Regions from separate parts of the Neobacillus solisequens genome, predicted to be linked through region 1. Evidence: riboswitches for the same ligand, from Rfam matches in the RefSeq annotation. Region 1 holds a riboswitch; the other holds the start of a gene.
What was found. A riboswitch is a leader RNA that binds a small molecule or an ion and turns the genes downstream of it on or off. The one in region 1 is predicted to bind cyclic di-AMP.
Positions count from the first base shown of each region.

Region 1 (3,946 bases):
TGTATATGCCTCTATTAGATCCCACTAAACAAGAGGTTATTGGAATAACACAAATTAAACAAGATGTAAGTATTGTCAAGACAATTAATAGCCAAATATTTCTTTATCTGTTAATCGGTGGCATCATAACCATCGTTATGGTTGTCATAACTGCTTTCTTTTTAAGCAAAAGTTTTTCCACTCCCATAAAACAGATAAGAGACTTTATGGAGCACATTTCTAAAGGCAATCTCGAATATAAATTCAAGGGGAAAAATAGAAACGACGAATTTGGACAATTATTTTTTTCAATAAAAAATACACAGGCCAGTTTAAAAGAAATGATAGAAAATATTTCGGAGCATTCCCAAGTAGTAAAAAATCAATCACTTTTTATGAAAGAATCTTGTGCAGAAATCCATATTTCCAGCAACCAGGTAGCTTCTACTATGCAGGAGTTATCATCCGGGGTGGAGCAACAGGCACACTTGACGACTGAATTGGCTAAGCAAGTGAATCATTTTTCAAAGCGAATAAACCTTGTAAATGAAAATGGGACATTAATACAGGAATCTTTCTATGATATTTCGAACGTAACTGAAATTGGAAATGAGCGGATGAATAAATCTATAGACCAAATGAATAAGATCTATGATATTGTGAGTGTCTCTATTGAAAAAGTTAAAAGTTTGGATGATGAGTCTAAAAAAATAGCCAACCTCATTAATGTGGTTCATAACATTGCGGATCAAACGAATCTATTGGCATTAAATGCTGCAATTGAGGCGGCCAGAGCGGGGGAACATGGAAAGGGATTTGCCGTTGTTGCTAATGAAGTAAGGAAGCTTGCCGAACAAGTATCACTTTCCGTAGGAGAGATTACAAGTATTGTAAATGGCATTCAGAATGTCTCTAAGAATGTGGCTGAATCATTAACATTAGGATATCAACAGGTGGGAGAAGGAACGATTCAAATTAAAGAGACGGGTGAGACATTCGAAAATATTAACAAAGCTGTTGTTAATATGGCAGAAAAAATCGAGCAAGTCTCAAAAAATTTAACAGAAATTGTGTATGGCAGCAATGAAATTAACAAGTCTATTGAGTACATTGCTACTATATCGCAGGAATCTGCAGCCGGCATAGAAGAAACATCAGCGGCTGTTCAACAAACCAGTAGCTCTATCGAGAGATTATCTTCAAATGCGGACTCTTTAGAAATTCAATCAGATGAATTGGGATTATTGGTAGGAAGGTTTCGGCTGTAAACCCCTTTTTTAAGATGAAAATCAATAATAGTTTTGAGTCTTCTTGAAAAAATCCATTTACACTATCTAGACATTGGAGTAATATTATGACAGTTTCAAATTTCTAAATCGCTGAAACCAATAGGTACGGGGGAACCATTTTAGTGGGTTGCTACTAAACTCAAGGGGTGAATCCTTTTTTGGTAGGGCTACTCAAGGTCCGAATCCGACAGCTAACCTCGTAAGCGTATATGAGAAGGAAGGTGGAGCTTGTGACATTACAAAAATGGTGTGTCTACGGGTCTATTTAAATCTGACTTGTAGGCAAATTTTTTTATTTTTGAGTAATTACTGATAGCATGGGTAAATTAAACCATAATTAATTTTTGGCGGTGAATAACTTGTTTGGGGTTATAAAAAGATTTTTAATTGGCCGACCTTTGAAATCTCATGAGCTAGGCGAACAGAAACTAAACAAAACGAAAGCATTAGCAATCCTTTCATCTGATGCTTTGTCGTCAGTGGCATATGGTCCTGAACAAATTTTAATTGTATTAGTTACTATCAGTACTGCAGCATTTTGGTATTCCATTCCTATTGCAGTAGGTGTGTTAATTCTTTTATCAGCCTTGATACTGTCCTATAGGCAAATCATCTTTGCTTACCCTCATGGAGGTGGGGCCTATGTGGTTTCAAAAAGCAATCTGGGGGTAAATCCAGGCTTGATAGCTGGAGGGTCCCTATTGGTGGACTACATCCTGACAGTTGCTGTAAGTGTGTCTGCTGGGACCGATGCTATAACATCTGCGTTTCCGACTTTACATGGCTATAATGTAGGAATCGCAATTACGTTTGTCATTTTAATAACAATATTGAATCTGAGAGGGGTAACGGAGTCTGCTTCAATATTAGCATACCCGGTTTACTTATTCGTCTTAGCGTTATTTATATTGATTGCTGTTGGTTTATATAACATTGTAACCGGAGGGGTTTCGCCACAATTACACACCCCAATCGGTACCCCTGTAACGGGGATCAGTTTGTTTATTCTATTAAGGGCGTTTGCTTCCGGGAGTTCCGCTTTAACAGGAGTTGAAGCTATTTCTAATGCTATACCTAATTTTAAAGACCCAGCTCCTAATAATGCAGCTAAAACATTAATGGCAATGGGAGCGTTACTTGCCATTCTATTTTCAGGAATTGTATTTTTAGCCTATTATTATGGGATTTCTCCAAGTGAAAAAGTAACTGTCGTATCCCAAATTGCTGAAGAGACTTTCGGTCGGAATTTCATTTATTTCTTTATTCAAGGAACCACAGCCTTGATATTAGTTCTTGCTGCGAACACTGGATATTCCGCTTTCCCGTTGTTGGCAGTTAATCTTGCTAAGGATAAGTTTATACCTAGAATGTTTCTTATGAGAGGGGATCGATTAGGGTATTCAAATGGCATCATTATACTTGGCATTGCTTCTATCCTTTTAATTTTAACTTTTCATGCTAAAACAGAACATCTTATCCCGCTTTACGCAGTTGGGGTGTTTCTTCCATTTACTTTGTCTCAGTCAGGCATGATGGTTAAATGGCTGCGAGAGAAGCCTCAAGGGTGGGTACCTAAATTTATCATTAATACAACAGGTACCCTAATAAGCCTTATTGTTACATTAATGTTCTTAATAACAAAATTCTCACAGGTTTGGTCTATTTTAATCTTTCTACCTATCATTGTGTTCTTCTTTCATCGAATTAAAAAGCATTATGACGCTGTTGGAGACCAATTAAGTCTTAAAACGTGTAAACCACCTTTGACCATTGAAGGTAATGTTTTGATAGTGCCTGTCGCTGGCATGACTCATGTTGTAGAGAATACCTTAAATTATGTTAAATCTTTATCGCCTGATCAAATCATTGCGGTGTATGTTGCCTTTGAAAGAGACGACGAAAAGAAGTTCGAAGAAAAATGGAAGAAATGGCAACCAGATGTAAGGCTGGTGACATTGCACTCTCATTATAGAAGTATCATCAGTCCACTTACTAAATTTGTTGATACTGTAGAGCATAAAGCCAAAGAAGGGAATTATCGGGTAACAGTTGTCATTCCGCAATTTATTCCTAAAAAGGGGTGGCACAATATTCTTCACAACCAATCAAGCCTTCTTATTCGATCCTTCTTACTTTATCGAAGAGACGTGATTGTAACAACTGTGCCTTATCATTTAATAAAATAATAAATATGGGCCCAGGTATAAATAAGGGATCCATTAGAGAAGGAGGCTACTAAATTGGTAGCCTCCCTTAAATATGTCTCATAAATAGTATCTTTTGTCCGAGATAGATCTTACCAGAGGATGAACATCTTCTTTAAACTGTATGGAAGATAAAATACTCTTTATTGTACTATCTAATTTTCAGACTCCTGAGTTTTTAAAATAACTAATCACAACGTTTTGTTATTATATAGAAAAAATCAGCGTGCTCAAAAAAAGTCAGCCCATTAATGAATAGGCTGACTTACACTTTCCTTTTTATCAAAATAATGATCTATTATTCGGTCCAGTTTTTCCAAATCTTTCGAAGCAATATCTCCGATATGGTTTTTCAAAGAATCAATGGTTGTTTTTACAAGGAATTTCCGTGGCTTTTTGGAATGAAGCATTTCTTCCAGAATAAAATCCAACAGTTCAACATATTTTAGTAGGTCTTTATCGTCGCTTAATCGA
Region 1 is NZ_JBKFGJ010000009.1:51,874-55,819, forward strand. Features, by position in the region: gene ACI3K6_RS09520 (methyl-accepting chemotaxis protein) at 1-1,247, shown strand, start outside; cyclic di-AMP (ydaO/yuaA leader) riboswitch at 1,347-1,489, shown strand; gene ACI3K6_RS09525 (APC family permease) at 1,628-3,454, shown strand; gene ACI3K6_RS09530 (TetR/AcrR family transcriptional regulator) at 3,721-3,946, opposite strand, start outside.

Region 2 (3,946 bases), on a different contig from region 1:
GCAATAGTTGACAATACAACCTTATGGATTCCTGCAACAGGAATAATAACGACCGTTTCAACGGCAGGAATGGGTTCATTTAATTCAACTTTCAATTGTTTAGCGACATTGTCATAGTGTTTGCTAATTCTTGTTAATAAAAACACAAGTAACGGGGTAATGATGATAACAATCCATGCGCCTTCTTTAAACTTTGTAATACAAAATATGATAACAACGCATAGTGTTACAAAGGCACCTACACCATTGATGATTGCTTTACGTTGCCATCCTTCTGACTTGTCTCTGCACCACTTTAATACAAGACCTACTTGTGCCATTGTAAATGAAAGAAAAACCCCAATTGCATAAAGTGGAATTAATGCATCCGTTTTTCCGCGAAAAACAATGAGAAGAATACTGGCTAAAATTCCTAATGTAATGATTCCATAGTTAAAAGCTAACCGGTCACCCCTATTGCTAAACATACGGGGCATATTTTTATCTTGAGCCATGATCGATGATAAAATAGGGAATCCATTAAAACTCGTATTGGCAGCAAGTGTTAAGATCGCTGTTGTAGCAAGCTGAATAACATAATAGAAACCACCTCTGCCAAAGGCCGCTTCTGCAACCATCGATAAAACGGATTTGGTCCCTGTTGGGTCGGGATGTATATTATAAGCTTGTGAAAGTATGGTTACTCCTCCAAAGATGACAGCTAATAAAATTCCCAATGTTAACATGGTTCTTTTTGCATTTTTTTCAGCAGGTCTTCTGAAATGAGGAACAGCATTCGATATAGCTTCGACTCCTGTAACAGCTGAACACCCGGAAGAAAATGCTTTTAATAATACAAACCAAGTCAAACCTGTAGGTAATCCGGTAGGAACAGATACAGAATGGGTTGTATGCCCAGTGCCAGTTAGCCAATCAAATAAACCTTTCCCTACAAGGACTAGCATACAGAAAATAAATAAATACGTTGGGAAGGCAAATACATTTCCAGATTCAGACGTGCCTCTTAAATTCATCCAAACCATAAACCAGGTGAATAATAAAGCGATTGGAACAACATAGGGAACGGCTGCATGATAGGCTGAAGTGATCGCCATCACTCCTGCTGAAATGGAAACGGCAACGGTTAGTGTATAATCAATTAGAAGCGAAACACCAGCCAAACGCCCCCACATCATTCCTAAATTTTCCTTGGCTACCATATACGCCCCGCCACCTTGTGGGTAGGCATCAATGACTTGCCGGTAGCTAACAATTAAAATCGCGATTAGTAAAATAATTGCCAGCGCAATGGGAATAGAAAATGAGAAGGCAAATGCTCCAACGGTTGCAAGCTCTAATAATATCATTTCTGTTCCGTATGCTACGGAGGAAAGGGCGTCCGATGATAGAATCGGTAAAGCTTTCCACATGGGCATTTTTTCGCCTTCAGCCTCTTCCGATTTTAATGGCCGCCCTAGGATTAGCCGTTTTATTGATTGAGAAGTCATTTCTTTCTTCCTCCAATTATTTTTTAATTTAAGTACTTTTTACTTGTTGTTAATTTTTTATATTGGATTCTGCATATACATCGTAATTTAAATGAATATTATGTTCAGTATTAATTAAATTAATAAATTTGACTGCATCATTTTTATTTTCACAAACCTGTATATGCTCTATCCAAACGGAATACCGATTTTTTTGAATACATGTAAGGATGCAAGGAAAATTAGTACCTGATTTTAAAACATACCATCCTTTCCTTAAATCTTTCCATGGCTTCTTCAATATAGATAAAATCGGTAACTTGCTTCTGTTAGACCAATTTTGTTGGTCCTGTTCAATACGGATTGAATGATAAACTTCATTTATTTCACCATTATCTGAATTAATTAGTTCGGTAAAACCTGCACTTCTTATAGCGTATTGAAGTTCACTTTCATTGTCTGCAAACCAGTAGCCTAAAATAATCCTTTTACCATCGATCAATTTCCAAATTCCACCAAAAACTCTATAACTTAATGTATGCATATCAAAACAGTCTTTTTTTGATCCAAATAAGGTTGGACAAGAATTATCTAAATAAAGATATTCAAAATCGAAATTGGTATTAGAAAGTTGAATCATAAAACTTCCTCCCAAAAATCAACACTTTGGCATTGAATCAGTAAAATTAACCAAAATTAAATATTTAATGAGTCCTGGTAAACCTTTAGTCTCTCTACTTTCTTTTAATGTATCCCCTATTCCTTTTTCCTAAAAATAGGCATAATAAAAAGACCTACTTAACATGCTCAAGTTGCCTTTTTGCTTTGTAAACAAAAAGCCCCCTGAATCAGGTGGTCTTCTGACCTCCTTCGCTTTAGCCGACGAAGTTAGCTGACGGGTAGGATGGCGAAAGAGTATCTCATCCTTTCTACAACTTGTAGAATTAACCCCGGAAAAATTGGTTCCTCCGTTCCTGAGTTTCCTCAGAATTAAGCCGTTCATATGATTTTTTTATAATGAAATTTTATAAAACTTCGCTCAAATCGACTTTCACCTTCTCTTATTACTTCTTGTGCTCCCCTATTTAAAATAAATCTATATGTATTTTAAGATCGTTTAAATAAGAAATACAGTTAAGATGTTGTTAATTTTTTAAAATCGAATTCATTTTATAATTTCAATAAAATATTATTAGATAATAATATCAAAACATGAAGGATGATATGAATGAAGCAACTGAAACATATCACATGGAATATCGGGGTGATGGTCATGATCATGATGTTCATTACTTTCCTATCTTTATTCTTCAAATATATAGGAATAACTGAAACCAATATAATCATTACTTTCATATTAGGTGTTTTGCTAGTTTCAAAATTTACAGAAGGTTATTTGTATGGAATAATTGCATCAATAATCGGGGTATTGGATTTTAATTTCTTTTTTACTATGCCTTTTTACTCTCTCGCTGTTTATCGACCAGACTATCCCATAACATTTGCTATTATGTTGATTGCCGCGATTATCACAAGTACATTGACGACAAAGGTGAAGAAAGAGGCAAGTTTATCCTCCATTCGTGAAAAACAAACACAAATTCTTTATCAGATCAGTAAAAATTTACTCCAAGCACCAGACGTAGACCAAATCTTAGAAATTGGTGCGAAAAAGATACTTGAGTCCATCAATCATTCTGTTTTCATTACTGCGTTAAAATCATCGAACGGACTGAGTGAACCTTTCATATTAAAAACAGATGAGAATGAACAAATTTTTTATAATAGCGATGGAATAAGAAAAACAATCCAAACAAATAAATCGTTAGAAACAAAGAATGTAACCTATTTTCCGATTAAAGGACTTGACGAGAGTCTCGGGGTAATTGGGATTACCTGCTTGAATTCTACTTTAACCATTGAGCAAAAAAGTTTTGTCGAAGCCATTTCTATGCACCTTGCGCTAGCAATGGAACGCGAAAAAATTTCAAAAAAACAACAGAAAGCCCAAGTAGAAATGGAAAGAGAAAAACTTCGAGGTAATCTTCTTCGTTCAGTATCGCACGATTTACGTACACCTTTAACAGGAATTTTAGGATCTACGACTACTTTACTCGAACACGGAGAAATACTTGAAAAAGATGTGAAGAGACAATTACTAGTTGATATTTTCGAGGATTCTAAATGGCTTATCCATTCAGTTGAAAACATATTAAGCATTACCAGGATGGATGATGGTAACGTTTCAATTAATAAAAATATGGAATTAGTGGAGGAAGTCGTTAGTGAGGCAGTCTTTAGAATAAAAAAACTTGATATTCATCATGAAATAAAAATAACTATTCCAGACGAACCTATTATGATTCCAATGGATGGAATATTAATCAAACAAGTATTGATAAACTTGCTTGATAACGCCATTAAATATACACCACCTCATTCCACTATTAAAGTGAGAGCCTTTCTTAAAGATAATTTTG
Region 2 is NZ_JBKFGJ010000017.1:44,242-48,187, reverse strand. Features, by position in the region: gene ACI3K6_RS16010 (APC family permease) at 1-1,487, opposite strand, end outside; gene ACI3K6_RS16005 (hypothetical protein) at 1,537-2,106, opposite strand; cyclic di-AMP (ydaO/yuaA leader) riboswitch at 2,329-2,473, opposite strand; gene ACI3K6_RS16000 (ATP-binding protein) at 2,695-3,946, shown strand, end outside.
Region 2: linked by a shared signal. The riboswitch ahead of ACI3K6_RS16005 (hypothetical protein) and the one ahead of ACI3K6_RS09525 (APC family permease) in region 1 are both predicted to bind cyclic di-AMP.